Regions from separate parts of the Kluyvera sp. 1366 genome, predicted to be linked through region 3. Evidence: predicted binding sites of a transcription regulator. Region 3 holds the regulator's gene; each other region holds the start of a gene.
What was found. Region 3 encodes PhoB, which activates phosphate uptake and scavenging genes when phosphate is short. Its sites were predicted from a motif close to CTGTCATAAAACTGNCNNAT; they were not measured.

Region 1 (10,827 bases), on a different contig from region 3:
TGGCCGTGATCACCAGTTGCGGCAGCAGCAGCAAATAGGGCAGAAAACGGGAGCGAAATACCGGGCGCGATGAGGACATAGCAGGCTCAATCCAGGAGAAAAATCGGGGCGAACGCCAGGCGTCGGCCCCGAGATAACAGCGTTACTTCACTTGCTGCTCAAAACGGCGCAGCAGTTCGTTACCGCGTTTCACAGCGTTATCCAGCGCGGCTTGCGGCGCCTGTTTGCCGGTCCACACGCCTTCCAGCTCTTCGTCCACGATGGTACGAATCTGTGGCATGTTGCCCAGACGCATGCCTTTGGTGAACGGCAGCGGATCTTTGTTCAGCATCTGACGCGTAGCGATGTCTGCGCCGGGGTTCTTATCATAGAAGCCCTGTTGCTTAGTCAGTTCGTATGCGGCGGTGGTGATAGGCAGGTAACCGGTTTTCTGATGCCATTCGGCAGCGATTTCCGGCTGTGCGAGGAACTTCATGAACTCCGCCGCGCCTTTGTAGGTGTTGGCATCTTTGCCTTTCATCACCCACAGGCTCGCGCCGCCAATGATGGCGTTTTGCGGTGCATTTGGAACGGTTTCATCGTACGGCATCATGCCAACGCCGAAGTTAAATTTGGCGTAGTGTTTGATATCGGCCAGCGAACCGGACGACGCGGTGGTGATGCCGCAATCGCCGTTGTAGAACTTGGCGGTGGATTCATCTTTGCGACCGAAGTAGGTGAAATCCCCCTTCTTGTTCATCGCTTCCAGCATTTCGATATGGCGCACCTGCACCGGCTTGTTGAACTCCAGCACCGCATCGGTACCGTCAAAGCCGTTGTTTTTGGTGGCGACCGGCAACGCGTGCCAGGCGCTGAAGTTTTCAATCTGAATCCAGCCCTGCCAGCCGCTGGCGTAACCGCAGGTCAGGCCCGCTTTGCGCAGCGCTTCGGCGTCTTTCGCCAGCTCCTGCCAGGTTTTTGGTGGCTGATCCGGGTTCAGACCGGCTTTTTTGAACGCATCTTTGTTGTAGTACAGCACCGGCGTGGAGCTGTTGAACGGCTGCGAGATCAGCTGGCCTTTGCTGTCGCTGTAGTAACCGGCAACGGCTGGCACGAACTGCCTGGGATCCATTTGCACGCCGGCGTCTTTAAACACCTGGTTGACCGGCACGATAGCTTTTGACGCCATCATGGTCGCCGTACCGACTTCATACACCTGCAGCAGCGCAGGTGCTTTACCGGCGCGCACTGCCGCGATACCCGCCGCTAAGCTCTGCTCGTAGTTGCCTTTGTAAGTCGGAACGATTTTGTAATCGGGATGAGCCTGGTTAAAACGTTGTGCCAGAGAATCAACTTCTTTGCCTAACTCGCCTTCCATTGAGTGCCAGAAAGGGATCTCAGTTGCAGCCAGCGCATTACCGCTGAGCGCCAGACCGAGCAAGACACTCATCAGGCGGGGACGAAGCGTAAAAGCGGACATAAGGTTTTTCCTGTGCTGTTAAGTACGCGCGAATGCGCGCATTTTTTAGTTCGCGACGTAACATGACACGGGGAAATGACGGATTAATAACAGGTTTATGACGGGGATGTGACAGGTGGGTTGGGAGTGCTGGCTGGTACGTGCTGGCTGTCCCCCTCCTCGGTCCTCCCCCATTAATGGGGGAGGAAGATGCTGCTATATGTGAGTTGGGAGTGGCATGTGGCAGCGTCTCCTTCCCCCGCTTGCGGGGGAAGGCCGGGATGGGGGACAGCGAGCACCAACTTACGCGCCTAAATAAGCACTCCGCACCGCTTCGTTGGACAGCAGCGCTTCGCCGCTATCCTCCAGCACCACGTGGCCGTTCTCCAGCACATAGCCGCGATCTGCCAGCTTCAGCGCCTGATTGGCGTTCTGCTCGACGAGGAAGATGGTCATGCCCTCTTTACGCAGCTGCTCAATGGTGTCGAAGATCTGCTGAATGATAATCGGCGCCAAACCCAACGACGGCTCATCCAGCAGCAGCAAACGCGGCTGGCTCATCAACGCGCGACCAATCGCCAGCATCTGCTGCTCACCGCCAGACATGGTGCCCGCGCGCTGTGCTTTACGTTCTGCCAGCCGTGAAAACAGCTGATAAACGCGATCGATACGCTCCAGATACTGCTGACGCGTGGCGAAAAAACCGCCCATCGCCAGGTTCTCTTCCACCGTCATGCGCGAAAACACCCGACGGCCTTCCGGCACGATGGCAATCGCTTCACGCATGATTTTCGCGGTTTGCCAGTCGGTGATCGTTTTACCATCAAAGGTGATGGTACCGCTGGTGGCGCGTGGTTCGCCACACAAAGTGCCGAGCAACGTGGTTTTACCCGCGCCGTTGGCACCGATCAGCGTGACGATTTCACCCTGATTAATGTGCAGGTTGATGTTGTGCAGCGCCTGAATCGGACCGTAATGGGCGCTGACACCCTGCAAGGTTAAAATCGGGTTTGCCATATTACGCCTCACCTAAATAAGCACGGATCACATCCGGATTGTTACGCACCTGTTCCGGCGTGCCGTTAGCCAGCGGCGTTCCCTGATTCACCACGTAAATGCGGTCAGAAATGCCCATCACCAGCTTCATATCGTGTTCAATCAGCAGCACGGCAACCTTGTGCTCACCGCGCAGTTCGGCGATCAGCTCATCGAGTTCGTGCGTTTCACGCGGGTTAAGACCCGCCGCCGGTTCATCCAGCATCAGGATTTCCGGACGCGTCACCATGCAGCGCGCAATCTCCAGACGACGCTGCTGACCATAAGCAAGGTTACCCGCCTGACGGTTAGCCAGATCCAGCAAACCGATGCGTTCAAGCCAGGTTGCCGCGCGATCCAGCGCTTCGCTCTCACCGCGACGGAAAGCCGGGGTTTTGAACAAGCCGGAGAACACGCCGCTTTTCAGGTGCTGATGTTGTGCCACCAGCAGGTTCTCAATCACCGTCATTTCACGGAACAGACGCACATGCTGGAAGGTACGCACAATGCCCATGCGCGCAATCTTCTGGCCTGGCAAACCTTGCAGTTGTTGATCGCGCAGTTTGATGGTGCCGCCGGTCGGTTTGTAGAAACCGGTCAGGCAGTTGAACACCGTGGTTTTACCGGCACCGTTCGGACCGATCAGCGAAACAATTTCCTGTGGATGCAGCTCAAGCGCCACGTTGTTGACGGCTAACAGGCCGCCGAAGCGCATCATCAGGCCTTCAACGGCTAATAAAGGCTGACTCATGCCTGCTCTCCTTGTTTACTGCTTTTCATCTTCAGATGCGGACGCTTCATCGGCAGCAGACCTTGCGGACGCCAGATCATCATCAGCACCATCAAACCGCCGAGCACCAGCATGCTGTACTCGTTCAAATCACGCATCAGCTCGCGTGATACCACCAGCAGAATCGCTGCAAGGATCACTGCCAGCTGCGAACCCATGCCGCCCAACACCACAATCGCCAGCACAAAGGCCGATTCGACGAAGGTGAAGGATTCCGGGCTGACGAAGCCCTGACGAGCGGCGAACAGCGTCCCCGCGAAGCCTGCGAACACGGCGCTGATGGTGAAAGCGGTCAGCTTGATGCGCGTTGGGCTCAGGCCGAGCGAACGGCAGGCGATCTCATCTTCACGCAGCGCTTCCCACGCGCGGCCCAGCGGCATACGCAGCAAACGGTTGATCACAAACAGCGTCAGCACCACCAGCAGCAGCGCCACCAGATAGAGGAAAATCACGCGGTCGCTGGGATCGTATTTCAGGCCGAAGAAATCATGGAAAGTGCTCCAGCCGCCTTCGCTGACGCGGCGGCCAAACTCCAGACCAAACAGACTTGGCTTGGGAATCTGCGCGATGCCGTTCGGACCGCCAGTGATCGCGGTGTTATTCAGCAGCAGAATACGCACAATTTCACCAAAGCCGAGCGTGACGATCGCCAGATAGTCACCGCGCAGGCGCAGCACCGGGAAGCCAAGCATCAGGCCAAACGCACCGGCGACTAAACCGGCCAGCGGCAGACTTTCCCAGAAACCAAAACCGTAATAGTGATTAAGCAACGCGAAGGTGTAAGCGCCGATGGCGTAGAAACCGCCGTAGCCCAGCACCAGCAAACCAGACAAACCCACCACCACGTTCAACCCGAGACCGAGCATCACGTAGATCAGCGTCAGCGTGGCGATATCGACGCTGCCGCGCGAGACCAGAAACGGCCAGATAACGGCGGCGGCAATCACCAGCGCCATCAACAGCTTCTGCTTTGGCGTTGATCCATCAAAACCCGGCAGAACAAAACCTTTGCCGCTGCGTTTGAATTTGCCCTGCACCAGCGGACGCAGCAGCTGGAAGACAAACACCACCGCACAACCCATGAAAATCCAGTTCCAGCGCACCGCGCCCGCATTGGCGACCACCAGTTTGGTGCCGTCCAGATCGAGGCGCACGCCCATAAAGAAGGTAGCGAGAATCAGCAACATCACCGTGGAGATCACGGCGTTGACCAAACCGAGGCGTTTCATACTTTCTCCACCTCCGGACGGCCAAGAATCCCGGTTGGCATCACCAGCAGCACCACAATCAGCAGCGCGAAGGAGACCACATCTTTATACTCGGTCGACAGATACGCCGAGGTCAGCGCTTCTGCGATACCCAGCACCAGGCCGCCAATCATCGCGCCCGGAATACTGCCGATGCCGCCCAATACTGCGGCGGTGAAGGCTTTCATCCCGGCCATAAAGCCGATGAACGGGTTAATGGAGCCATAGAATTGACCGAGTAATACGCCCGCTACCGCCGCCATCGCCGCACCAATGATAAAGGTGAGAGAGATAACGCGGTCGGTGTTGATGCCCAGCAGGCTGGCCATTTTGAGGTCTTCTGCACAGGCGCGGCAGGCGCGGCCCATGCGCGAATAACGGATAAACAGCGTCAGCGCCAGCATCGACAGGAAGGTCACCACCCAAATCACCAGTTGCATGGTGGAGAGCGTGGCCGCAAAGCCGTTGCTCTCGCCCAACGTCCACTGGCCGGTGATCAGGCTTGGCAGCGCGAGATCGCGCGAGCCTTGCGTCAGGCTGACGTAGTTTTGCAGGAAGATCGACATACCGATCGCGGAGATCAGCGCGATCAGGCGCTTAGACGATCGCACCGGCCGGTACGCCACGCGCTCGATGCTCCAGCCATAGGCGCTGGAGATGATCACCGCCATCACGAAACCGGCGGCGATCATCAGCCACGAGGTATCGATGCCCATCATCATCAGGGCGGCAATCACGATAAAGGAGACATAGCTACCGATCATGTACACCTCGCCGTGGGCGAAGTTGATCATGCCGATAATGCCGTAAACCATGGTGTAACCGATGGCGATCAGCGCGTAGGTGCTCCCGAGGGTCACCCCGTTGAACATCTGCTGAATAAAATAGAGAAACTGCTCGGACATAGTGAGGACCTGCTCTGGAGCTGAATAATTCCCTCTCCCGCGTGCGGGAAAGGGAATTTTGGGGGATTACTTAACTGCGGTAGAAGAGCCGTCTTTGTGCCATTTGAAGACACCAAATTCGAAGCCCTTCAGATCGCCTTTCTCATCCCAGTTCAGGTTGCCCATCACGGTTGGAACGGCAGCGCCCTCTTTCAGGTTCTTCGCAATTGCATCAGGCTCATCGCTCTTGCTGCGCTCGATACCCGCCACCAGCGATTGAATCGCGGCGTAGGTGGTCCAGACGAATGGACCGGTTGGATCTTTGCGGTTAGACGCGGTGTTGGCTTTAATCGCATCAACAATCGCCTTGTTCTCTGGCAGCTGGTCATAACGTTTCGGCAGGGTCACGAACAGGCCTTCAGACGCATCGCCAGCGATGTTAGACAGGGAAGCGTTGCCCACGCCTTCCGGCCCCATGAAACCGGCATTCAGGCCAGCGGATTTTGCCTGACGCAGAATCTGGCCCAGCTCCGGGTAATAGCCACCGTAGTAAACGAAATCGACGTTTTCTTTCTTCAGACGCGCAATCAGCGTGGAGAAGTCTTTATCACCGGCGGTGATACCTTCAAACAGCACCACGTTGCCGCCTTTGGCTTTCAGGGTTTTCTGCACCGATTCCGCCAGACCCTGACCATATTGCTGTTTGTCATGCACCACAGCGATACGTTTTGGTTTGATGTGGTCGAGGATGTAGGTCGCCGCCGTTGGGCCCTGATCGGAATCCAGACCGGTAGTACGCAGCACGTCAGCATAGCCACGTGCAGTCAGTTCAGGCGCGGTAGCGGCTGGGGTGATCATCAGCACGCCTTCGTCGTTATAGATGTCTGAAGCTGGCTGAGTAGAGGAGGAGCACAGATGGCCGATAACGTATTTGATGCCGTCGTTAACCACTTTGTTGGCAACCGCAACCGCTTGTTTCGGGTCACAGGCATCGTCATATTCCACGCCAACCAGTTTGTCACCGTTAACGCCGCCTTTGGCGTTGATGTCCTTAATCGCCTGCGCGGCACCGGTAAACTGCATGTCACCGTACTGCGCGACCGGACCGGTTGATGCGCCTACGATGGCAATTTTGATGTCTTTAGCCAGCGCCGCATGGCTCATCGCCAGGGCAACGCAGCCCGCCAGTAATGCGCGTCCTTTACTCATTTTCATGCGAACTTCCCCATCTGTTGTGTCGTGTTTGTTGTGATTGTTTATTTTCTGCCAGTCAAAGAGGAAAACTCATTCTGCAATAATGGGTTAGCGCGCTTTTCTGGCATTTATAGGTAATAAGGCTTTATTTTTCAGGTTATTAAACAGGAACTTTCTTCTGTAAATCAACTGACATATTCAGAATTGACTGAGTGGATCAGCAGAATCGTCTGGTTGTTATGGCCGATTTTTCAGCAGGATACCAGCGCGTTATGCTGGCTTTTTCAACTATCGTTGATGGCTTACTCCACAATCCTGGCAAACTGACCGGCATTTGACCTATTTTCATCAGAAAAAAGTGACAGCGCTCTGACTGTCTAAATTCGCTACACTATCGCCTTTGCACTAGTACAGGTATTAGGTATGAAGCTGACAATCCAGCGCTTAGCATCGTTAACCGCTCAGGATCGTATCGATTTAGCTAAAGTCTGGCCGGAAATCGATATTGTGCAACTGGAAGCACAACTCAGCGACACGCAGCGTTTGTATGCGGCGCGTTTTAACGACCGATTACTGGCGGCGCTGCAGCTGACCCTCAGCGGCACGCAGGGGAAAATCATCCACCTCAACGTTCGCGAAGTCACGCGTCGACGTGGCGTGGGGCAATACTTGCTGGAAGAGACAATCGCGCAGAATAGCGCGTTAGCAGATTGGTGGATTGCCGATGACGGCGACGCCGATCAGGGGGTGCGTGCGGCGTTTATGCAGGCTTGTGGTTTTCGTGCGCAGGCTGATGGTTGGGTACGTTGAAAGGATGTCGCGCGGAATGTCTGAACGTGATGCGTAGCGACCAGGTAATAAAAAGGGCGACTTAAAAGTCGCCCCGTTTTTCCACCCGATCACTATCAGGCTTCAATCGCCACACGCAGTTTCTTCATGGCGTTCTTTTCCAGCTGACGCACGCGCTCCGCAGAGACGCCGTATTTGTCGGCCAACTCCTGCAGCGTGGTTTTGTTGTCATCGTCCAGCCAGCGGGCACGGATAATGTCCTGACTACGCTCGTCGAGGCTCAGCATCGCATCGCTCAGCTTATCAGCCGCATGTGCATCCCAGTTGTCCTCTTCGATGCCATCGGCAAAGTCAGAGGTTTTATCCTGCAGATACAGCACCGGCGCCATCGCTTTGCCTTCGCCTGCTTCGTCATCAGACGACATGTCGAAAGTCATATCCTGCGCAGCCATGCGCGATTCCATTTCCAGCACGTCTTTGCTGCTAACGCCCAGCTCGCGTGCGACCATTTCTACTTCGTCCTGGTTAAACCAACCGAGACGCTGTTTGCTTTTACGCAGGTTAAAGAACAGCTTGCGTTGAGCTTTGGTGGTCGCGACTTTCACGATACGCCAGTTACGCAGCACGTATTCGTGAATCTCTGCTTTAATCCAGTGCACGGCGAACGACACCAGACGCACGCCGACTTCAGGGTTGAAGCGACGCACCGCCTTCATCAGGCCGATGTTACCTTCCTGAATCAGGTCCGCCTGCGGCAAGCCGTAACCGGAGTAGTTACGAGCAATATGAACAACAAAGCGCAGGTGAGACAGGATCAGCGTCTTTGCTGCATCCAGATCGCCCTGGTAATGCAGCCGCTCAGCCAATGCTTTTTCCTCTTCTGCCGTCAGCACCGGCCAGTTGTTGGCAGCCCGAACGTAAGATTCCAGGTTACCCAGAGGAGCAATCGCTAAAGTTTGCATTTCTTTGGTCATTCAAACCCTCACAAATTCAATGGACTTGCTGCACAGTTCCTTGCGCAGACGCTACATTATGTCAACGTCGCGAAAAAACCAGAAGCAATCTGTGCTACTTGGACGACAAAGTTATCCACAAGTTCAATTATAGCAGTGAATATTTTACACACAGATGACGGCGGGGGATATAGGAGAATTCCTCTGCTCCCAGGTCGTCGGCAGCAGAGGAAGAGTATAGCAAAAAACGTTGCTTTTGGTTACTGCGGCGTAAAACGGCGTAAATGTTGCACTGTTGCCAGCCAGGCGGCAATCCAGCCGATGATGGCAGCGATCAGCAGTAACAGCAGCCCTTCATCCCAGGAAAAACCTTCCAGCACAAAGGTGGTACCGAATACGGTTGCTACTTGCGCCACCACCGATTGCAGGCGCAACACCAGCACTTCCGAGAGCAGCAGCGACAGCACCGCGCCGCCCAAACCTAACAGCGCACCGCCGTACAGGAATGGACGCAGGATAAAGCCGTCAGTGGCACCAATCAGCTTCTGCACGTTAATAGTATCGCGCCGCGCAAAGATGCTGAGCCGCACGCTGTTGCCGATCACCAGGAACACCGCAACCACCATCAGCAGGCCAATCATTGAGGCAATCTGTCCCACCAGCCCGGTTAGCGCCGCTAAACGCGCGAACCAGCTGTCATCCATACGCACTTCATCAACGCCCTGCACTTTAGATACGCGATCGCGCAGATTCGCCATGGTGTCCGAATTCTGGAAATTAAGTTTAGGCGTGATGATGGCCACCGCCGGCAGCGGATTCTGCTCCAGCATGTCCATCGAACCACCAAAACCAGACCAGTTGCGGAACTCATTCAACGCTTCTTCACGCGTCAGATAGTTGACGTTGTCCACGCCATCGAGCTGCTTGAGCTGCGCGGTGACATTCTCCGCTGCAGTGTCATCCAGCGCTTTATCCAGATAAACCGTTAGCTGCGGCGCGGGATACCACTGCGTCGCCGCCTGGCTGACGTTCTTCCACACCATGTAGCACACGCTCGGCAGCGTCAGGGAAATGGCGATCACCATCACCGTCAGCAGCGTCGCCAGCGGCTGACGCCACATATCCGACAGCGTGCCGCGCAGCGCATAGCGCCACTGTTCCTGCCAGCCGCCTTTCAGCGCCTTGCTTTTAGAGGGCTGCTTCGCTTTCGGCGCTGGTGCGCGCTTGTTGCGTTTATTGACCATCGTGGCCTCCGTGCAGACGTCCCTGATTGAGCGTCATCACGCGGTAATTCCGGCGTGCAATCAGCCCGACATCGTGCGTTGCCATTAACACCGTGACACCAACGCGGTTGAACTCTTCGAACAGGCGCAGGATGTCTTCCGACAGCGCATTGTCGAGGTTACCGGTGGGTTCATCCGCCAGCAGCACCGCGGGCTTGTTCACCACCGCGCGGGCAATGCCGACGCGCTGCTGTTCACCGCCAGAGAGCTGAATCGGATAGCTTTTCGCTTTGTCGAGCAGGCCGACTTTATCCAGCGCGGCCGACACGCGCCGACGAATATCTTCGCCGCTGGCACCGGAAATGATCAGCGGGATCGCCACGTTGTCGTAGACCGAACGATCCATCAACAAATGGTGATCCTGGAAAATCATGCCGATTTGACGTCGCAGGAAAGGCACTTCGCTGTGACGCAGACGCGAAATATCGTGGCCGCTAAACCAGATCTGCCCGGCGCTCGGGCGCTCAATGCCACAAATCAGCTTTAGTAAGGTACTTTTCCCCGCACCGGAATGGCCGGTCAGGAACGCCATTTCGCCGGGACGCAGATGGAAATCCACTCCCTGCAGCGCCTGACGTCCTCCCAGGTAAGCTTTACTGACCTCTTCAAAGCGAATCATCCCAATCATTCCTCTCGGGCAAACAGTGCCTCAATAAAGTCTGCGGCCTTAAACGGCCGTAAATCCTCGATGCCTTCCCCAACACCGATATAACGAATCGGAATGCCGAACTGATCGGCAACCGAGAAGATCACGCCACCTTTGGCGGTTCCATCCAGTTTCGTCAGGGTGATGCCGGTCAGGCCCACCGCTTCATGGAACAGTTTGGCCTGGCTGATAGCGTTTTGCCCGGTGCTGGCGTCGAGCGTCAGCATCACTTCATGCGGCGCATCTTCGTCCAGCTTCTTCATCACGCGGGTAATTTTCTTCAGCTCTTCCATCAGGTGCGATTTGTTCTGCAGACGACCCGCGGTATCGGCGATCAGTACATCCACATTGCGCGACTTGGCTGCCTGGATGGCGTCAAAAATCACCGAGGCAGAATCTGCGCCGGTATGCTGCGCCACCACAGGAATGTTGTTGCGCTGGCCCCAAATCTGCAGCTGCTCAACGGCGGCGGCACGGAAGGTATCGCCCGCTGCCAGCATCACCGATTTGCCCTGCGCCTGATACTGACGCGCCAGCTTACCGATGGTGGTGGTTTTACCCACGCCGT
Region 2 (10,827 bases), on a different contig from region 3:
TTACCGCAGATTCAGCAGGCTTTGCAGGCGTGTCATGAGCCGCATCAGGCCACGTTACGTATCGCCATTGAGTGTCACAGCTGTATTCAGTGGCTGACGCCCGCGCTGAATAATTTCCGCCAGAGCTGGCCGCAGGTGATGATGGATTTCAAATCCGGCGTGACCTTTGATCCGCAACCCGCGTTGCAACAGGGCGAGCTGGATGTGGTGTTGACCTCCGATATTTTGCCGCGCAGTGGATTGTTTTATTCACCGATGTTCGATTTTGAAGTGCGTTTGGTGATGGCACCGGATCATCCTTTGGCGCAGCTTGAGCACATTGCTCCGGAAGATATGGCCGATGAAGTGCTGATGATTTATCCGGTGCAGCGTCAGCGTTTGGATGTGTGGCGCCATTTCCTGCAGCCTGCGGGCGTCAGTCCAGCCTTGAAGAGCGTCGATAACACGCTGCTGCTGATTCAGATGGTGTCGGCGCGCATGGGCATCGCCGCGCTGCCACATTGGGTAGTAGAGAATTTTGAGCAGCAGGGTTTAGTGGTGACCAAGACCCTAGGCGATGGTTTGTGGAGCCGCTTGTATGCCGCCGTACGCGAAGGCGAGCAGCGTCAGCCGGTAATGGAAGCCTTTGTGCGGTTTGCCCGTCAGCACGCCTGTGAACATCTGCCCTTCGTGCGCGATGCCGCGCGTCCCGGCTCACTGCAAATCACCTCATCCTGATGTTGTTGGGCGGCGAAGGTCGCCCGCGCTGTTATCCCTGCCCCGCCTGCTCTATAATGCGCCGCCTCAACCCGCGACCAAGAGAGTTTCACCATGATGAGTAACGATGTTCTGCGCAGCGTGCGCTATATGCTGGATTTGAGCGATAGCAAAGTGGTGGAGATTTTTGCCCTGGCGGGAAGTGAAGTGCCGCTGGAAGACGTGCAGGCGTGGATGAAGAAAGATGACGATGCCGCGTTTCGCAAGCTGCCAGATGTATTGATGGGATATTTCCTTAACGGTCTGATTTTTTACCGTCGCGGTAAGAGTGAAGATGCGCCCGCGCCTTCGATTGAGCGCCGCATGAATAACAACATTTTCATGAAGAAATTGCGTATCGCCTTTGAGCTGAAGACCACCGATATTCCGGATGTGCTGCTGAAAGCGAACTTTAAGATCTCACAGGCTGAAGTTGGCGCGATTTTCCGCAACCCAGATCATAAGAATTTCCGCGAATGCGGCGATCAGATTCTGCGTAATTTCCTGAAAGGGTTGACGATGATTCATCGTCCGGGGCCGGCTAAGAAGGGTTAATCGCTTCTTTGTTCGAGCCGGGTCAGGGATAGCGCAGCAGATCGCAAAGGGAAACCACTTCCTTGTGGATCAGCCTCGCCATCCATGGCTCGGATGCTTTGCTCCACTGCCGCGCTATCCCTTCCCTTTTAGCCTATGCGTTGCTTTTCTTACCTAATACCCAGCGTTTGTGCACATAAAGGGATGCGAAAATCACGGCGGCACCGGCGAGAAAACTTGGCCAATGCGGTTTCTCCTGCCAGATCGCCAGATTCACCAGCAAGCCCGCTGGCACATGCATGTTGTTCATAATACCCAGCGTGCCAGCATCCACCTGCGTAGCGCCATAGTTCCACATGAAATAGCCCAAACCTGAAGCCGCCACGCCCAGCCACACCAGAATGCCCCACTGCAGCGACGTGGTCGGCAGTTTGTTCGGATTGCCCCACAAGCTCCAGGCGATCACCGCGATCATCACCGCGCCCAGATAGAACCACGAAAATGCGGTGTGCTGCGGCATCGGGCGAGTTTCCTGCAGGCGTTTGTAGCCCACCATGCCGATGGCGAAGCAGATGTTTGCCGCCTGTACCAGCAGCAAGCCAAACCAGAAATGGTCGCTGACTTTGTCGTAACGAATAATCGCCGCACCGATTACCGCCAGTAGCGCGCTGAAGGCATAGCCGATACGCAGCGGACGTCGGCTGAGCAAATCGTAGATCAGCGTGACATACAGCGGCGTCATCACGGTGAACAGCAGGAACTCGGTCACGCTGAGATACAGATAAGCCTCAAAGCTTAATAAATACATGATGCCAAGCTGCAGCATGCCCACCAGCATATACAGCAGGATGGTGGAAGCACGGTAACCGCGCCAGCGCAGGAACGGCAGGAAAACGATGGCGGCGAGCGCCAGACGCATCAAAACAGAGAACCAGGAATCCACCTGACCTGCGAGGTATTCCCCGATCAAACTGAAGGAAAAGGCCCACAGAATGGTGGTAACGATCAGTAACAGCACGGTAACGATCTCAAAATGAACAGTGGCGCTAGTGTAAACAAACTGTCGAAATCGGGGTGAACTATCTGGTTTACAAGTGGATAAAATAACGACGAATAATTTTCATTTCTCATTTTAACGTCCGGGTAAAAATGCGCGAAATACAACATTTCCTGGTTTTTTTCGCTCTCAATTGTCATAAAACTGTAACATATGTGTCACATGTCACAGTAACTGCGCGTGACCATCACTATCCTTTGCGCGAAATGGAAACTTCGCTTTGCCATTTTTACTGCCTGTTTTTGCCCCAACCTGCTGGGAACTCATAACTATATCGCGCCCTGGAGGGCCACACTCATGTTGAGTATTTTCAAACCTGCACCGCATCGCCCACAAGTGGCCGATGATCGTGTTGATCCGCTTTATCGTCGTCTGCGCTGGCAGATTTTCCTGGGAATATTTTTTGGCTATGCCGCCTACTATTTGGTGCGTAAAAACTTTGCGCTGGCAATGCCTTATCTGGTGGAACAAGGCTTCTCGCGCGGCGATCTCGGCTTTGCGCTATCGGGCATTTCCATCGCTTACGGCTTCTCGAAATTCATTATGGGCTCGGTCTCAGACCGCTCGAATCCGCGCGTGTTTTTGCCCGCCGGATTGATCCTTGCCGCAGCGGTGATGCTGGTGATGGGGTTCGTGCCGTGGGCCACCTCCAGCATCATGGTGATGTTTGTGCTGCTGTTCCTGTGCGGCTGGTTCCAGGGCATGGGCTGGCCGCCGTGCGGGCGCACCATGGTGCACTGGTGGTCGCAGAAAGAGCGCGGCGGAATTGTGTCGGTGTGGAACTGCGCGCATAACGTCGGTGGCGGTATTCCTCCGCTGCTGTTCCTGCTCGGCATGGCGTGGTTTAACGACTGGAAAGCCGCGCTGTATATGCCGGCGTTTGGCGCCATCCTCATCGCGATTATTGCCTTCGCCTTGATGCGTGACACACCACAATCTTGCGGTTTACCGCCGATTGAAGCGTGGAAAAATGATTATCCGCCGGATTACAACGAGGATCACGAGCAGGAGCTGACGGCGAAGCAGATTTTCATGCAGTACATTCTGCCCAACAAGCTGCTGTGGTACATCGCACTGGCGAACGTGTTTGTATACCTGCTGCGTTACGGCATTCTCGACTGGTCGCCGACCTACCTGAAAGAGGTGAAGCACTTCACGCTGGATAAATCCTCGTGGGCCTACTTCTTTTACGAATATGCCGGTATTCCCGGCACGCTGCTGTGCGGCTGGATGTCGGACAAAGTGTTCCGCGGCAACCGTGGCGCAACCGGCGTGTTCTTTATGACGCTGGTGACCATCGCCACCGTGGTGTACTGGCTGAATCCTCCAGGCAATCCAGGCATCGACATGCTGTGCATGATTGTGATCGGCTTCCTGATTTACGGTCCTGTGATGCTGATTGGCTTGCACGCGCTGGAACTGGCACCGAAAAAAGCGGCCGGAACGGCAGCCGGCTTTACCGGGCTGTTTGGCTATCTCGGCGGATCGGTTGCGGCGAGTGCGATTGTCGGTTACACCGTGGATTATTTCGGCTGGGACGGCGGATTCATTGTGATGATTGGCGGATCGGTGCTGGCAGTGATTCTGCTGCTGCTCACCATGGTCAGTGAGCACAAGCACAAGAAACAGCTGGCATAACGAAAAAGGGCCGGTGGTGACCGGCCCTTTTTTCTAGGCGAGGAACAGTTTACGCAGCGTATGCGGCACGGCGTCATCCGCGTTGCTGCCAATCACTTCCAGCGTCGGCAAGGTATCTTTCAAACGCTGCTGCGCATTGCGCATGATGCAGCCTTTACCCGACATGCTGAGCATCTCCACATCATTCATGCCGTCGCCGAAGGCGATGCACGCTTTCAGCGAGTGGCCGAGCTGTTTCGCTACCGCTTCCAGCGCGTGGCCTTTGGAAACGCCGCCCGCCATCACTTCCAGACACGTTGGCAGCGAGAAGCTGACATTCACGCGATCGCCCCAGCGCGCTTCAATCGCCTGCTCCATGGGAATTAAACGCTCCGGATCTTCGCAGGTGAAGAACACTTTGCTGATGCCATCAGTCGGCAGCATGCCCGGCTGGTAAACCTGATAGTTAAACACCGATTCACGGAAATAGTCCTGCTCATCCGGACGATGACGGCTCATGAACCACTCATCGTCGCGATAGACGTGCGTCAGGATATGCTCGTCATGATATTGCAGGCCATACAGATCGCTGGCGATGTCGGCGTCAAGATTGTGGCTGAACACCAGTTCACCTGCGGCGTTGTGCACGCGTGCGCCATTAGACGTGATCATGTAAGCCGGAATGCCGAGCTTATCGCGCATCTGTCCGACGTCGATATAGTGACGGCCGGTGGCAAAGACAAAGTGGATATCACGCGCCACCAGTTCCTGCAGCGTGGTGCGCGCGAACGGCGTCAGGCGATGGTCCGGAGAGAGCAGCGTGCCATCCAGGTCGGATGCGACGATGTGATACATGTAAACCTCGGGTGTTGATATCGGAAAGTAAAATTGATTAAGCGTGGCGTTCAAAGAAATCGACCACCGCGTTTAGCGCTTCGGCACGCATCGCGTCTGTTTCAAACAAGATCTCATGACGCGCTCCTTTGATCACATACGGCGCGTTGCCCGCGCAGGGATGTCCTGCTGCGGCCATCGCCGTACAAAATAGATTTTGTGAGCGGTTATCCACCACATCATCTTCACTGGCCTGCAGCAGCAAGGTCGGCGTGGTGATGTTCGCTACCTGATTGAAGATGTCCCGCCCGGCCTGCACGCCTTCGCGCACCCAGTGATAAGTGGGGCCACCGACGCGAATTGCCGGATCGTCGGCGTAAAAACGCAGGTTACGGCGATAGCGTTCGCGGCTATGCGTCAGGCGGTTGATGCCAAACGGATTGGCGCGCCAGCGCCCGGTGCCCAGCGCGTAACCTTCACGCAGCGCCGGCAGTTTCTCGGTCCAGTCCAGAATGCGGTGCGCCATCCAGTCGGGCAGCGGCAGCACAATGCCAAACATCGGCGCGGAGAACACCGCAGCATGAAACGCCTGCGGCTGACGCGCCAGAAACAGCGCTAAAATCGCGCCGCCCATCGAGTGGGCCAGCACGTAGCGCTGCTGATAATGTGGACTCACGATCTCTTTCAGATACAGCGTTTCCAGGTCGTCAACGTAGTCGCCAAATTCCACCACATGGCCGCGATGCGAATCTTCCAGCAGACGTTCAGAGCGTCCCTGACCGCGATGGTCGAGAATCACCACATCGTAGCCGCACATGAACAGGTCGTAAGCCAGTTCGGGATACTTGATGTAGCTCTCAATGCGGCCAGGCACGACCAGAATGACACGGCGATGTTGCGGTGAGGTGAAACGGACGTAGCGAATCTTCAGGTTGCCGACGCCGGTAAATTCACACTCTTCACGGCGACGCCAGAAGTCGAGCAGCGGACCGGTGGCAAAGGCCGAAAAGCCTCGCTCACGTCCGAGCCAACTCTGTTTATGCTGCTGCATCCGTCCCCCTGAAAAAAACGTGATTTGCGCGCCTGTGCTGCGTAGCGTGCGGCGATTTTCTGTCGTATTGTGTCACACTTCGCTAACTTCAGGGAATGTCACACATGACCATTGAATGGTGGTTAACCTATCTGCTGACCACAACCATCCTCAGCCTTTCACCCGGCTCCGGCGCGATCAACACCATGAGCACCGGCATCAGTCACGGCTATCGCGGCGCAGCGGCATCGATTACCGGCTTGCAGCTGGGTCTGGCCATTCATATTGTGCTGGTCGGCGCCGGTTTAGGTGCGCTGTTTTCCCAATCGATTCTGGCGTTTGAAGTCCTGAAGTGGGCCGGTGCAGCCTATCTGGTATGGCTGGGCATTCAGCAGTGGCGCTCGGCGGGTGGCATCGACCTCGACGCCGTTGCCAAAGCCATGCCGCGTCGCCGCCTGTTTAAGCGTGCCGTGTTGGTAAACCTCACCAACCCGAAAAGCATCGTGTTTCTCGCTGCGCTGTTCCCGCAGTTTATTCAGCCGCACCAGCCGCAGCTCATGCAATATCTGGTGCTGGGCGTGACCACCATTGTGGTCGATATCATCGTAATGATTGGTTACGCCACGCTGGCAACGCGTATCGCCGGCTGGATTAAAGGCCCGAAGCAGATGAAGCTGCTGAACCGCACCTTTGGTGGATTGTTTATGGCAGTAGGCGCGCTGCTAGCCAGCGCACGCAGAATGGCGTAAAAGAAAATCGCACCCACTTCAAAGCCGTTGGTGGCGCAGCCAGTTCGGTGCCGGCCAGCGCGCAGCCCCCGGAGCGTACACGTCGTACGTGAGGAGGGCGAGCACTGCCCGGTACCGAAATGGCAAGTAAACCAGGCTTAACGTGAAATGATGAGGTGAATGCCAAAACCGGCGAACAACACGCCCGCCATACCATCCACCCACTTCGCCATTCGCTGATACTTATCACGCATCCACGGCATAGCGAAAATCGCCGCCACCAGCGTAAACCACGCGAACGTCTCTCCGATAATCAGCAGGAACAACCCCCAGCGCTCCATCGCGCCAACGTCGTTGCCAACAAACAATGAGAATACGCTACCGAAGTAGATGATCGCTTTTGGGTTCGACAGGTTAGTCAGGAAACCTTTCAGGAAGCTCATGCCCTTTTTCGGCAGCTCAACCACCGGCGCTTCCGATTGTGGCTGCTTATGACGTTGACGCGCTGAGCGCATCAGCTGCCAGCCCATCCACAGCAGATACAATCCGCCGCCGACCATAATGATTTCATGCAGCCAGGCCATTTTTTCCAGGATCAGATGCAGGCCCATCAGCGCCACTCCGGCCCAGATCACAATACCCAGCGTAATGCCCAGAACGCCCATCATCGCCTCTTTGCGCGAGCGGCTCGCCGCCGTTTGCGACACAAAGAAGAAGTCCGGGCCGGGACTCATCAGCGCAACCAGATGCACCAGCGCGACGGTGGCGAATAACATCAGCATGAATTTTTTCCTTTAACCTTCATCAACATGTTCTTTGATCATCACCAGGAACGGCTTACCAAAACGCTCCAGTTTGCGATGACCGACGCCGTTCACGCTGAGCATTTCTGACGCGCTAATCGGCATTTGTTCTGCCATTTCAATTAGCGTGGCATCATTAAACACCACGTACGGCGGAATATTCTCTTCATCGGCAATCGCTTTGCGCAGCTTACGCAGCTTGGCAAACAGCTGGCGATCGTAATTGCCGCTGTGCACTTTCGGCGAACTGCTGCCGCGCGTTTTCACCGTCACGATACGCGGCACCGCCAGCATCAGCGGCACTTCCGCACGTAATACCGGACGCGCCGCTTCGGTGAGTTGCAGCGCCGAATGCATGGCGATGTTTTGCGTTACCATCCCGAGGTGGATCAGCTGACGCAGCACACTGATCCAGTGTTCGTGGCTGTGCTCGCGGCCTAAGCCGTACACCGGCAGTTTGTCGTGGCCGTTGTCGCGAATGCGCTGATTACTGGCGCCGCGCAAAACTTCAACAATATAGCCCATTCCAAAGCGTTGGCCGGTACGATAGATGCTCGACAGCGCCTTTTGCGCCTCCAGCAAACCGTCGTAGCGACGCGGCGGATCGAGGCAGATATCGCAGTTATCGCACTGCTGCTGGCGACCTTCGCCGAAATAGTTCAGCAACACCAGACGACGACAGGTTTGCGCTTCAGCAAACGCGCCCATCGCATTGAGCTTGTGGCGTTCAATATCCTGCAACGGGCCAGGCACTTTCTCTTCCAGACATTTACGCAACCACGCCATGTCGGCCGGATCGTAAAGCATCATCGCTTCGGCAGGCAGGCCATCGCGCCCGGCGCGGCCGGTTTCCTGATAATAGGATTCGATGTTGCGCGGAATATCGAAGTGCACCACAAAGCGCACGTTGGGTTTGTTAATGCCCATCCCGAACGCCACGGTAGCGACCACAATTTGCAGATCGTCACGCTGGAAGGCTTCCTGCACGCTGGCACGCTGCGCGCTATCAATGCCGGCGTGATACGCGCCAACGCTCAAACCACGGCTCTGCAGGCGCGCGGCGGTGTCTTCCACTTTGGCGCGGCTGTTACAGTAAATGATGCCGCTTTTGCCGCGCTGATCCTGCACATAACGCAGAAGTTGCTCAGTGGGTTTGAATTTCTCCACCAGCGTGTAGCGAATATTGGGGCGGTCAAAGCTGCTGATTTGAATCAGCGGATCGTCCATCTGCAGCAGATGGACGATATCGTTACGCGTAGTTTCATCGGCGGTGGCGGTCAATGCCATGACCGGCAAATCAGGGAAGTGCTGACGCAACTGGCCGATCGAGCCATATTCCGGACGGAAATCGTGGCCCCACTGCGAAATACAGTGCGCTTCATCCACCGCCAGCATCACCGGATTCCACTGGTGCAGGCTGTCGAGGAAATTGTCCATCATCAGACGTTCAGGCGCGATATACAGCAGCTTGAGCTTGCCGGTACGACAATCCGCAAACACCTGCTGCTGCTGCTCACGCGTCTGCGTCGAGTTGAGGCACGCTGCAGCCACGCCGTTGGCCAGCAGCTGATCGACCTGATCTTTCATCAGTGAAATCAGCGGTGAAACCACCAGCGTCAGCCCTTCGCGCACCAGCGCCGGGATTTGATAGCACAGCGATTTGCCGCCGCCAGTCGGCATCACCACCAGACAATCGCGTCCTGACAGGGCGGTTTCGATGATGTTTTGCTGACCTGGGCGGAACTGCTGATAGCCGAAGGTATCTTGTAATACCTGCTGCGCCAGCATTTCCTGATTAAGCACTGCCGATGTTGCCACGGTAATCCTGTCTTTGTTGCGGGTTAGAACAGATCGTTGAGCGTCACGCCCACGCCGAAGCGCGTCTGGCGATGGTTATAGTCGATCAATGATTCACCATAACCGCTGAAGACCTGCGTGTAAAAGCGCACGTGTTCAGAGATCGGGTAGCTCCAGGCGAAGGTTGCACCGCCAAAGCCGCTGTTCCAGTTGTAGTTACCTTCCACGCTGAAAATGTTCTCGCCCATCATGTAGCCGAGCTTGGCGCGGTAGTAACCCATGTATTTGGTGATGTCCGGGTTATCGTCATTGCTTTCACTTTCAGGCAGACGATACCAGGGTTTGATCTCTGCGAGCAGATTGCCGTTCTGCGCCATGAAGCGCGCGTAAACGCGGTTCCAGCTGCGTGAGGTCGGCTCGCTGCGGCCGTTCGACTGATGCACTAAGCCGGTTTCCACATCGCGTAAGGTCCAGCCTGCGAAGGTGTAATCGGTGGCCCAGCCGAGGAAAATTTGTGGCTCATAATCGGTTTCACGGAACGGTGATGACGCACCACGGTTCGAGAGCTGCCACCACGAGCGCTGAGTATAAGACGCCGCCAGCACCGAGTTATCGCCTAAAATGCCGCGCCACAGCGGAAACGCCAGGCTGAGCTGGAATTTTACTTCATCATTTTTAGCTTTGTCTGCCCAGTTGTACGAAGAGATCGCCTCTTTGTTCATGTCGCTGGTGTAGGTGTAGAGCAGATAGTTGTTTTCGTAAGGATAGAGCACGAACGGGTTATCGTGTTTCTCCAGCAGGTTAGCGATAATGCTGCCCTTCACTGCCGGTGCATCATGAACCTCTTTTATCGTGGCTTCTTCAGCCTGCGCCAGGCCAGGAAGGATCAGCGCCGCGGCCAGCAAGGCGTAATGCTTACGCATAGAATTCTCCAGAGAACTGCGTGTCGTAATCGTCAAGTGACGGTTCAAAAAGCAGGCCATTCTACACGCAAAACCTGCGGTTGATCAGCGCCGATTTCCGAAACTGGAAAGCGGCTCGAACGCGGCATAATATACACAACTCGTTAACATTTTAAGGCAGGCATTATGTCATCCCCGTTGCTGACACAGCAGGAAGCGCGTCGTCTGATTGGCGAAATCTTTGTTTATCACATGCCCTTCAATCAGGCGCTCGGATTAGAGCTGGATCGACTGGAAGCGGATTACGCCGAACTCGGCTTCGCCAATAAAACCATGCTGGTCGGCAACGCGGCGCAGCAGATTCTGCACGGCGGCGTGATCGCTTCAGTGCTCGATGTCGCCGCCGGGCTGGTGTGTGTCAGCTATGCGCTGACGCGTCAGGAGAGCATTACCGAGGAAGAGCTGCGTCAGCGCCTGTCACGCATGGGCACCATCGATATGCGCGTGGATTATCTGCGCCCTGGCCGCGGCGAGCGCTTTGTCGCCACCAGCAGCCTGCTGCGCGGCGGCAACAAAGTCGCTGTGGCGCGCGTGGAGTTACATAACCAGCAAGGCGATTACATCGCCACCGCTACCGCCACCTACATGATTGGCTAATCAGTATTTTTGGAATGACATGATGGATTCGCAACAAACTCGCCAGGGTATTGGCTATGCGCTCGGCGCTTACTTCATTTGGGGCATTGCCCCCGCCTACTTCAAACTGGTCAAAGAGGTGCCCGCTACCGAG
Region 3 (10,827 bases):
TGTTGCTGATGGTGATGCAGGATGCTATCCGCCGCCTGAACAGTTGTGCCAGCCTGCAAAGCGTGGTGGAGCAGGCGCGATCGCAGGTCAATCTGTCACTGATGCAGGGCGAACCAGTGCTGGAAGAGATTGCCGAAAAAATGGGCTTGTCGAGTTGGTCGCTGCAACGGCGGCTGCGTGAAGAGGGCATCAGTTTCACGGCGCTGGTGGACAAGGTACGCTGCGAGATGGCGACGCACTATCTGCAACAGAAGCAGCTGCCAATCTCAGAGATGGCGCTGCTGCTCGGCTATTCCGAAGTCAGCGCCTTCTCCCGCGCCTTCCGCCGCTGGTTTGGCATCAGCCCGCGCCAGTGGCGCCAGGATGGCTCGGCGTTGCCGGGGCAAAACCGAACCACGCTGGCTGGTTAGCGTCCGGCGGCGGCGGTAAATGGTTGCTTTGACCAATCAACTGCCAGGCGCGCAGGCACAGCGTTTCGTCGCCTTGCGTCTGCGTCACCGCGTAGCGCCCGCTGTTTTGCCACTCAAGCCGCACCAGACATTGCTGACCGGCATAACGGCGCGCATCGCGGAAATGCTGGTTGAGCTGATGCTGCATCTCATCAGCCCACTTGCAGGATGCGCTGCCCGGCGCGCTTTGCGGCTGACACAGGTTGGCGATGCTATCCTGTTGCTTTGGCTGAGAATGCTGACAAGCGCTGAGGCCCATAACAATCATTAATCCGCCCAATAATCCCGCCATTTGATTAATTAAATTCATTAATATGCCTGTATTTTCACTAAAGTTCCTCTCTCTCACTGCCGACAGTCTACAGACCGACTCAACCAATGCTATGGCATTACTCTGACTATCGGCAGAACCAGAATTTGCCGCAGCCTCGCGGCTTTATCTCCTTTTGATTCATGGATTAGAAATGCAGAAAAAATATGCCCTTGCGGCACTCTCCTTGTTAAGCGCCACGCTGCTCAGCGGCTGCGCGACCGAATCGTCACGCGCCATTGAAGCGCCACAGGTACGTGCGGCCAGCCAGCCCGCGTATCAGGGCGTGCGCAGCCCGATTGCGGTTGGCCAGTTTGATAATCGCTCCTCGTACATGAACGGCATCTTCTCCGATGGCGTGGATCGTCTTGGCAATCAGTCGAAAACCATTTTGGTCACGCACCTGCAGCAGACCAATCGCTTCAACGTGCTGGATCGCAGCAACCTGAAAGAGTTGCAGCAGGAAGCCGGCTTTAAGAAGAGCGAGCAGAACATCAAAGGTGCGACTTACATCATCACCGGCGATATCACCGAATTTGGTCGCAAAGAAGTGGGCGATCAGCAGCTGTGGGGCATTTTGGGGCGCGGTAAGAACCAGATCGCCTATGCCAAAGTCAACCTGAATGTGGTGGATGTCACCACCTCAGAAGTGGTGTACAGCGCGCAGGGCGCGGGTGAATTCAAGCTGTCAGCGCGTGAGATCGTCGGTTTCGGCGGCACCGCCAGCTATGACTCCACTCTCAACGGCAAAGTGATGGATCTGGCGATTCGTGAAGCGGTAGATCATTTAGTGGATGGCATTAACAGCGGCGCATGGCGTCCGGCGAAATAAGGATATTGAGCATGAAAGGGTTACAACTGAGTGCGGCGTTGATCGCTGCAGGCGTGCTGGCTGGCTGTGCGCCAAAAGGGCCGGAACCGATCTATTACTGGGGCGATTACCAGCAGCAGATCTATAGCTATTACAAAAAAGATAGCGATCCGCAGAAGCAGATCGAAGCGTTGAATCTGGATATTGAAAAAGCCAAATCGGTCAACAAACCGGTCGCGCCGGGCCTGCACGCGCAGCTCGGCCTGCTGTACGCCAAAACCGGTGCTACCGATAAAGCCTTCGGCCAGTTTGCCACCGAGAAGCAGCTGTTCCCGGAATCGGCGCCCTATATGGACTTTCTGATGAAGAAAAAACAAGGAGTTGCCCAGTGAACAAGCTGATTGTGTCTTTGGGCGTGCTGGCCACGCTGCTATTGACCGGCTGCGCGCATAAAAAACCGTACGATTACAGCGCCTTCCGCGCCAGCAAGCCGGCCTCAATTCTGGTGTTGCCTGCGGATAACCGCGCGCCGGATGTGAACGCGGCGAACAGCTTCACCTCGCTGGTGACGCGTCCGCTGGCGGAAGCGGGCTATTACGTGTTCCCGGTGGCGGTGGTGGATGAAACCTTCCAGCAGAACGGATTGACCAACGGCCATGAAATTCAGGCTGTCAGCCCGCAGCGTCTGCATGACATCTTCCACGCCGACAGCGCGCTGTACATTTCAGTGACCGATTACGGCAGCAGCTATCAGGTGATCCAGAGCGTGACCAGGGTGTCGGCGACGGCGCGTCTGGTGGATTTGCGCAGCGGTAAAGAGCTGTGGCAAGGCATTGCCACCGCCAGCGACGCGGAAGATGGCAACAACAATAATGGCGGTATTATTGGCATGTTGGTCTCTGCTGCGATTAAGCAGATTGCCAGCAATGTGTCGGATAAGGCACATACCATCGCCGGTGTGACCAGCGCCCGTCTGCTGGCGCAGAACGAGCAGGGCGGTTTGCTGGCCGGCCCTCGTTATAAGTTGGTGAGTACGCGATAAAAGAACGCAGTGAATCGTAGCGGCGCGAATTATCGCGCCGCTACCAATTGTGCGTTTTTAAGCGAGATCGCCCGGCAACTCCAGCTTGCTGTAACCCAGGCCATTCATCTTGCGGACACGGATCTGCACCGGAATACGCTCCTTCATCGCTTCGACATGGCTGATCACGCCGATGGTTTTGCCGCTGGCGTTGAGGGCATCGAGCGCATCCAGCGCGGTATCCAGCGTCTCGGCATCCAGCGTGCCGAAGCCTTCGTCGAGGAACAGCGATTCGATGCGCGTTTTATGACTCACCAAATCTGACAGCGCTAACGCCAGCGCCAGGCTGACGAGAAAACTCTCGCCGCCCGATAGCGTGCGCGTATCGCGCGTGGCGTCGGCTTGCCAGGTATCAACCACTTCCAGCTCCAGCTCTTCACTGATGCGGCGCTGCAGCAGATAGCGGCCGTGCAGGCGATCGAGCTGACGGTTCGCCAGCCACACCAGATGATCGAGCGTCAGACCTTGTGCGAAGCGGCGGAATTTATCGCCTTTGGCCGAACCCACCAGATCGTTCAGACGGCCCAGCTGCGCCAGTTCCACTTCATCGGTGGCGATTTGCGTCAGCAACGATTGCTGCTGCAAACGCTGTTGTGCATCGCTGTGTAACTGCTGCTGCGCTTCGCCCTGTTGACGGGCATTGTCACGTAACGTCACGCGCAGCTGTTCCAGCTGCTGCTGAATCGTGGCGGCGATCTCGTCGCTAAGTTCCAAAGGCCGCTGCTGCTGATGCGCCGTCCAGCGCTGCATAAGCTGTTCGCTGAGGGTGAGCTGCTGCTGGCGCTGTTGATCGAGCGTCTGCAACTGCTGGCGCAGCTGCTGCACCTCGCGCTCCTCCAGCAGGGCGGCACGCAGCGCGCGCTCATCGTCAAAATCACTCTGCTGCAGCGCGGCGAGGAAGGCGCTTTCTGCGGCGGCAGCGCGCTCACGTAAGGTGTTTTGCTGCGCCGCGATCTGCTCGCACTGGCCATTCAGGCCGTGCAGCAAGCTTTGCGCCTGTTGCCACTGCTGAAGCTGCTGCGCCAGCGCCTGTTCACACTGTTGCAGCGCAACATGCTGCTGCTGCCGGGCTTCTGCCACCTGACGATCGCCAAACAGCTGTTGACGCTGTTGTTGCTGCTGCTGGCGCTGCTGCTGCAAAGCGCTGAGCGTCTGCTGCAGCTCATCCAGCCGCTGCTGTTCACGCGCCAGATTCTGCTGCAGGCTGCTGCGCTCGCTTTCGGCTTTCGCCAGCTGTGGCTGCAACTCGCCGTGTAACCGTTCATTTTCCTGCCATGCGATCCAGCGTTGTTGTAAGGTGCGCAGCCAGCTTTCCCGCTCAGCGACATCTGGCAGGACGAGTTGATGCTGCGTCAGCTGCTGTTCCAGCTGCTGCGCCAGTTGCTGCATGGCGCTGCGTTCGCTGGCCTCGCGCTGGCTGATTTCATCCAGCGTCTGCTGCGTGCTGGCGATCTGCTGCTGCGCCAGCTGCTGCTGATTCTGATGCTGCTGCCACAGCTGCTGCTGTTGCAGATGCGCGTCCTTTGCCTGCTGCAGCGCACGCGCGGCGTTTTCCCGCGTCTGCAGCTGCTGTTGCTGCAACTGTTCCTGCGCATCCTGCTGCTGTTGCCACTGCGCAAAATCGTCCTGCTGCTCCAGCGTGCAGGTAAGTGCCAGCTCACCGCTCAGCGCTTGCCATTGGGTGTTCACCGTCGCCAGCTGCTGATCGTAATCGCTTATCTCCTGCTGCAACGCCTGCTGCTGTTGCAGCGACAGTTTCTGCTGTTCGCCTTTGGCGGTGCCGGACTCTTTTAGCTGCGCCACGCGCGTTTCCAGCGCGCTTAAACGCTGCTGATTGGCACCGGGCTCAAGCTGCTGATATTGCGCAATCGCCGGATGCTGGCAAGAGCCGCACAGCGGGCAGGGCTGATCCGGCTGCAGTTTGGCGCGCTCGTCGGCCAGCTGGGCGATGGTGCGCTCCAGCTCGCAGATTTTGCGCACATCGAGCAGCGCGTGATGTTCCCGTTTGTACTCCTCGCGCAGCGCCTGCAACGTCCGTTCCGCGTCCTGATGCTGCTGCTGGAGCTGCGCCAGTTTCTGCTGACGCTGCAACCGCTGCGGTTGCAGCGCGCGCCACTGCGCGGCGAGCAGGTTAAGCTGCTGGCGCGCAGGGCGTTGGGTTTGATGCTGCGTCAGGGCGTCGCGCAGTTGTGCGCTGCCGATCTCCGCCTCAAGTGAAGTCAGTGCTTGCTCCGCTTGCAGACGCTGCTGCGCGGCCTGCGTTTCGGCTTGCTGCAACGGTTGCGCCGCCTGTTCACGTTGAGCCTGCGCCTGTTGATGCTGCTCCAGCTGGCTGCGCTGCTGTTGGTGCTGTGCGATCAGCTGCGTCAGCGTCTGCTCGCGCTCATCCAGTCGGGCAATCTCCGCCTGCCAGCGCGTTAATTCCGCGCCCCAATCGGCGACAGCGGCTTCGCGGGCACGGAATTCCTGCTGCTGCGCCAGCTGTTGTTGTAAACGTTCACTTACCTGCTGTTGCTGGCTGAGTGCGGTTTGGCTGGATTGCAGCGCCTGTTGCTGCTGCAGATGCAATCGCTGCTGTTCATCCAGCTGCTGCGAGAGGGTGGTGATGCGTTGATCGAGCGGGATAACCTGCTCGGTCAGCAGCGTTTCAAGCTGCTGCTGTTGCTGTAACGCCTGTTCGCGCGCCTGCTGCGCGGCCTGATAATGATTTTCGCCCTGTTGCAGCGCGGTTTTGGCTTGCTGCCGTTGCGCCTGCAGCTGCTGCGATTGCTGTTCCAGCACGCGCAGATCGCCCTGCAACTGTTCGCGCTGCTGCAACTTCTCGCGCAGTTTTTCTGCCGGTTCGGCGCGCGCCAGCCGCTGACGATCGCCATCCGCCTGCTGCCAGGCCTGTTGCGCGGCAAGCAGCGTCTGTTCGGCCTGCTGCTGCTCTTGCGTTAGCTGTTGCTGCTGCACCAGCCATTGCTGCTGATGCTGCGCCAGCGTTAGCTGTTCGCTGAGAATTTTCTCCTGCGCACCAAGTTCTGCCAGCTGCTGCGTCAATTCTGCCCGGCGCGCTTCATCGAGCAGCGACATGCCGCCGGCGCGGGCGCGCAGCGTATCCAGCTCGCTGCGCGCGGTGCGCCAGCGCTCGTAGATCTGCACCGAGATTTGTCCGTAGATTTCGGTGCCGGTCAGCTCTTCCAGCAGCTCGGCGCGTTCGCCGGGTTTGGCATTCAGGAAGGCGGCAAACTGGCCTTGCGACAGCATCATTGAGCGGGTAAAGCGGGCGAAATCGAGCCCCGACAGGGTCTCAATCGCTTTTAGCTTGTCGCCAACTTTATCGGCGATGATCTGATTATCAGCGACGCGCGCCAGCTCGACGCGCGGTGCCTGCAGCTTACCGTCGGCTTGGCCGCGCGCGCGGTTCTGGCTCCAGAAGGCGCGCCAGGCTTCGCCTTTGATCTCAAACTCCACTTCCGCCAGACACTCGGCGGTGTCGCGGGTGATCAGCTCGTTCTGGGTTTGCGACAGCGTGCCGAGGCGCGGCGTCTGATGATAGAGCGCCAGGCAAATCGCATCGAGTAAGGTGGTTTTGCCCGCGCCAGTGGCGCCGGTAATGGCAAACAAGCCGTTGCTGGCAAAGGGCTCACGACGGAAATCGATAAACCATTCGCCGCGCAGCGCATTGAGGTTCTTAAAACGTAGCGTCAAAATTTTCATGCGGATGGATTCTCCAGCGCGGCAAGCTGGGTGCGGAACAGCTGCGTTAACTGCTCGGCCTGCCCGGCATCCAGCTGATCTTCCTGCGCCAGTCGGCGAGCAAACACGTCTTCCACTTTTAGTTCGCTCAGGGTTTCGTTCTCCAGCCGTTCGAGGCTGCGCTGCCGCTGTTCGCGGCTGCGGCGCACCAGCAGCACTTCGACCGGCAGATTTTCGGTGAGCGCTTCAATGCGACGTTGCAGATCGCTGAGATATTCCTGCGTGGTGATCTCAATATCCAGCCAGACTGGCTGTTCGCTGGCGCTCGCGCTGAACTGCGCCAGCTGATGTTCAATCTCCGCCATCGAGCCTTTCAGCATCTGCATCGGCTGGAAGTGCGGGATGGTTAGCGGCGTAACGGTATCGAGCGTGGTGCTGAATTCCAGCAGGAAGACGCTTTTCTCGCGGCCAAGCTCATCAAAACTGAGCGGAATCGGCGAGCCGCTGTAACGAATGTGCTCGCTGTTGGCGATGCGCTGGGCGCGATGGATGTGACCGAGCGCGATGTAATCGGCGGGCGGAAACGCCTGCGCCGGGAAGGCATCCAGCGTGCCGATATAGATGTCGCGCACCGAATCGCTTTTAGTCACGCCAACAGTGGTGAGATGACCGGTGGCGATGATCGGCAGCGTAACGTCCTGCGCATCGCGCTGTGCCTGCGCGGCAGCAAAGCAGTGCTGATAATGCTGCTCGATCGCCTCCAGCAGCGAGATCTGCTTTTCGCGGCCGGATTGGCCAGCCTGGCTACGCAGAATGTCGCGCGGACGCAGATAAGGAATGGCGCACAGCAGCGCGCCCGGCGCGCCATCACGCTGCTTCAGGGTTAACACCTGCTGTTCGCCCTGCGGCGTGGCGCTGGTGATCACCTGCGTATTCAGGCAGGCCAGCAGCTCGCGCGATTCATTCAGCGTCGCCACCGAGTCGTGATTGCCCGCCAGCACCACCAATTGGCAGCCGCTTGGCTGCAGCGCCACCACAAAACGGTTAAACATTTCACGCGCGTAGCTCGGCGGCGAACCGGTATCAAACAGATCGCCGGCGATAATCAGCGCATCCACCTGATGCTGCACAATCTGATCCAGCAGCCAGTCGAGAAACGCCTGATGTTCCCGCGCGCGACTTTTGCTGTAAAAGAACTGACCGAGATGCCAGTCAGCGGTGTGAATGATGCGCATGTTTGCTCCGTGCTCTGTTTAGCGAAGGCGAATTATAACCACTTAAGATCACAAAGAAAAAAAGCAGAATTTTATTGTGACATTTCTGTTTTTTATCTATCTATCTTAGGGCGGTGTTTTCATAAAAGTGTCACAAAACTGACGCATAATGGCGCCGCAAATCCCAGTGACACGGTGTCACACTAGCAGGAGTTACAATGGCTAAGCGCATTTTGGTTGTGGAAGACGAAGCTCCCATCCGTGAAATGTTATGTTTCGTGCTGGAACAGAATGATTACCAGCCTATTGAGGCGGAAGATTATGACAGCGCGATTGGTAAGCTGATCGAACCCTGGCCTGATTTGATTCTGCTGGACTGGATGTTGCCCGGCGGCAGCGGGATTCAGTTTATTAAGCATTTGAAGCGTGAAGCCATGACGCGCGACATTCCGGTGATGATGCTGACGGCGCGTGGTGAAGAGGAAGATCGCGTGCGCGGTCTGGAAGTGGGCGCGGATGATTACATCACTAAGCCATTCTCACCGAAAGAGCTGATGGCGCGTATCAAAGCGGTGATGCGCCGTATTTCGCCGATGGCGGTGGAAGAGGTGATTGAGATGCAGGGCCTGAGCCTGGATCCTTCCTCACATCGCGTGATGTCGGAAACCACGCCGCTGGAGATGGGGCCGACCGAGTATAAATTGCTGCACTTCTTTATGACGCACCCGGAACGCGTTTACAGCCGCGAACAGCTGCTGAACCATGTTTGGGGCACCAATGTGTATGTCGAAGATCGCACCGTCGATGTACATATTCGCCGTTTACGTAAAGCACTGGAATTAACCGGCCACGATCGCATGGTTCAAACCGTGCGCGGAACAGGGTATCGTTTCTCTGCCCGCTACTAAACGTAAACGGAGTGTTTACCGTGCTGGAACGACTCTCCTGGAAGAGATTGTTGACCGAGCTGGCGCTGGTCTGTTTACCTGCGCTGGTGTTGGGTCTGTTGTTCGGATATCTGCCGTGGCTGCTGCTGATTGCGGTGACCGGCGTGATGTTCTGGCACTTCAGAAATCTGATGCGTCTGTCGCACTGGCTGTGGGTCGATCGTTCAATGACGCCGCCCACCGGACGCGGCAGCTGGGAACCGCTGTTTTATGGCCTGTACCAGATGCAATTGCGCAACCGGCGGCGTCGCCGCGAGCTGGGCAATCTGATCAAACGTTTCCGCAGCGGGGCAGAATCGCTGCCGGATGCGGTGGTGCTGACCACCGAAGAGGGCACTATTTTCTGGTGCAACGGCCTGGCGCAGCAGCACCTTGGCTTGCGCTGGCCGGAAGATAACGGTCAGAACATCCTCAATTTGCTGCGTTATCCTGAATTTTCCCGCTATATCCGTCAGCGCAAGTTCGACATGCCGCTGACGCAGATCATCAATAATCAGCGTCATATGGAATTCCGCGTGATGCCTTACAGCGAAGGTCAGTGGCTGATGGTGGCGCGTGATGTCACCCAGATGCACCAGCTGGAAGGCGCGCGACGCAACTTCTTTGCTAACGTCAGTCATGAACTGCGCACGCCGTTAACGGTATTGCAGGGTTATCTGGAAATGATGGACGACTCGGTGATGAACGAGCGCACGCGCAGCAAGGCGTTGCATACCATGCAAGAGCAGACGCGCCGCATGGACAGCCTGGTGAAGCAGTTGTTGACCTTGTCGCGTATCGAAGCGGCGCCAGCCATCGATCTCAAAGAGACGGTGGATGTGCCGGGCATGCTGATGCTGTTGCAGCGTGAAGCGGAAACGCTGAGTCAGGGACGTCACACCATCCATTTCCATACCGATCCGCATCTGAAAGTGTTCGGCAATGATGAGCAGCTACGTAGCGCCATTTCCAATCTGGTCTACAACGCGGTGAATCACACGCCCGATGGCACGCGCATCGACATCAGTTGGCTGCGCACTAAACAAGGCGCGCAGTTTAAGGTGTGTGATGACGGGCCGGGCATTAGCGAGCAGCATCTGCCGCGCCTCACCGAGCGTTTCTATCGCGTGGATAAAGCGCGTTCGCGCGCCACCGGCGGCAGCGGATTGGGGCTGGCGATCGTGAAGCATGCGTTGGGACATCACAACGCGCGGCTGGAGATCGCCAGCGTGCCGCATCAGGAAACCTGTTTCAGCTTCCTGCTGCCGCCACGCTTGATTGTGGCTAACGTGATGCAAGAGCGGGTTAATTAAGGTCGTAGGATCGCTATTCATGGCGCCATACTTATCAGTTAATAAAGCCTTTTTGGTGCGGGCGCTGACACATCTGCTGCGTCACGGGCCGTCCTCGCGCCGCTAGCGCGGTACCTTCGGCTTCCACGTTGTGCCGACGGACCGTTCGCGGATCGGCCTTCCCTGGCCGACCCCGAACTGCCTCGCGCATCCATGCGCGAGGCTCCTGGCCCAACGTAAAAGCCTCAGCGCTGCGAATGGCCCTTTTGCCGCAGCAGACGCGCCAGCGCCTGAAGCGAATGAGTCCTTTTCAACAACACGCACTGAAGCTTATGAGCAGGCCGGGGGCACTTTTGGCCCGGCAATCCGCAGCGCTGAACGAAGCGAGGAAGCCAGGAGAGCCCGCAGGACGCGGGCGAAAGGCGGAGCCGGGACAAGGAAGTCTCGTCTCCGCCGGTCCGTCAGGCAGACGAGCGAAGTGAAGGTACCGCGTAAGCGGCGCGAGGACCGCCGGACCAAAAGTGACACCGGCCTGCGCACTCGTCGTTGGTTTAACTGACAAGCATTACGCCATTCATGGAGACCAATTCCCGCCTCATTAACAACCCATACGCAATGTATTGCGTGATAAATCGCGTCGCTCCAGAATAGGCGTCTTACTGAATCGCGGAATCGCCAATGAAATCGCTGTTGATCTCCCTCTTGCTGCTTTGCTCTGCTTTGGTACACGGCCAACAAACCATGCTAACCGGCAATCTGAGCAGCGTTGGATCGGATACGCTGGGTTATCTGATGACATTATGGGGCGAGGATTTCAGCCGCCAGTCGCCGGGCGTCAACGTTCAGGTGCAGGCGGCGGGATCTTCTACTGCGCCGACCGCGCTGGCGGCAGGTGCTGCCCAGCTGGGCGCGATGAGCCGGCCGATGCAGATCGACGAACGTCAACTTTTTAGCGCGCGCTACGGCTATCCGCCGCTGGCGGTGCCGGTGGCGATGGATGCGCTGGTGGTAGTGGTTAATCAGGACAATCCGCTGTCGCGCATCGCGCCGCAACAACTCGATG

Region 1: ugpB (sn-glycerol-3-phosphate ABC transporter substrate-binding protein UgpB) is a predicted target of PhoB. The motif match lies at 1,544-1,563, and genes of this name have one in related genera.
Region 2: glpT (glycerol-3-phosphate transporter) is a predicted target of PhoB. The motif match lies at 2,460-2,479, and genes of this name have one in related genera.

Annotation. Positions count from the first base shown of each region.
Region 1 is NZ_JBTRDW010000011.1:40,372-51,198, reverse strand. Features, by position in the region: gene ugpA (sn-glycerol-3-phosphate ABC transporter permease UgpA) at 1-79, opposite strand, end outside; gene ugpB (sn-glycerol-3-phosphate ABC transporter substrate-binding protein UgpB) at 143-1,459, opposite strand; gene livF (high-affinity branched-chain amino acid ABC transporter ATP-binding protein LivF) at 1,742-2,455, opposite strand; gene livG (high-affinity branched-chain amino acid ABC transporter ATP-binding protein LivG) at 2,457-3,224, opposite strand; gene ACVLVH_RS21265 (high-affinity branched-chain amino acid ABC transporter permease LivM) at 3,221-4,492, opposite strand; gene livH (high-affinity branched-chain amino acid ABC transporter permease LivH) at 4,489-5,415, opposite strand; gene ACVLVH_RS21255 (branched-chain amino acid ABC transporter substrate-binding protein) at 5,482-6,609, opposite strand; gene ACVLVH_RS21250 (hypothetical protein) at 6,801-6,926, shown strand; gene panM (aspartate 1-decarboxylase autocleavage activator PanM) at 7,012-7,398, shown strand; gene rpoH (RNA polymerase sigma factor RpoH) at 7,494-8,351, opposite strand; gene ftsX (permease-like cell division protein FtsX) at 8,591-9,574, opposite strand; gene ftsE (cell division ATP-binding protein FtsE) at 9,564-10,232, opposite strand; gene ftsY (signal recognition particle-docking protein FtsY) at 10,238-10,827, opposite strand, start outside.
Region 2 is NZ_JBTRDW010000008.1:24,743-35,569, forward strand. Features, by position in the region: gene metR (HTH-type transcriptional regulator MetR) at 1-717, shown strand, start outside; gene ACVLVH_RS18020 (YehS family protein) at 811-1,290, shown strand; gene ACVLVH_RS18025 (carboxylate/amino acid/amine transporter) at 1,424-2,287, opposite strand; gene glpT (glycerol-3-phosphate transporter) at 2,624-3,964, shown strand; gene yigL (sugar/pyridoxal phosphate phosphatase YigL) at 3,998-4,798, opposite strand; gene pldB (lysophospholipase L2) at 4,836-5,828, opposite strand; gene rhtB (homoserine/homoserine lactone efflux protein) at 5,933-6,556, shown strand; gene rhtC (threonine export protein RhtC) at 6,694-7,317, opposite strand; gene recQ (ATP-dependent DNA helicase RecQ) at 7,330-9,156, opposite strand; gene pldA (phospholipase A) at 9,180-10,058, opposite strand; gene ACVLVH_RS18065 (thioesterase family protein) at 10,224-10,694, shown strand; gene rarD (EamA family transporter RarD) at 10,717-10,827, shown strand, end outside.
Region 3 is NZ_JBTRDW010000004.1:388,329-399,155, reverse strand. Features, by position in the region: gene qhpR (AraC-like transcriptional regulator QhpR) at 1-410, shown strand, start outside; gene ACVLVH_RS11240 (cell envelope integrity TolA family protein) at 340-759, opposite strand; gene ACVLVH_RS11235 (CsgG/HfaB family protein) at 914-1,591, shown strand; gene ACVLVH_RS11230 (DUF4810 domain-containing protein) at 1,603-1,962, shown strand; gene ACVLVH_RS11225 (DUF799 domain-containing protein) at 1,959-2,612, shown strand; gene ACVLVH_RS11220 (AAA family ATPase) at 2,670-6,353, opposite strand; gene sbcD (exonuclease subunit SbcD) at 6,350-7,567, opposite strand; gene phoB (phosphate response regulator transcription factor PhoB) at 7,765-8,454, shown strand; gene phoR (phosphate regulon sensor histidine kinase PhoR) at 8,475-9,785, shown strand; gene ACVLVH_RS11200 (PstS family phosphate ABC transporter substrate-binding protein) at 10,443-10,827, shown strand, end outside.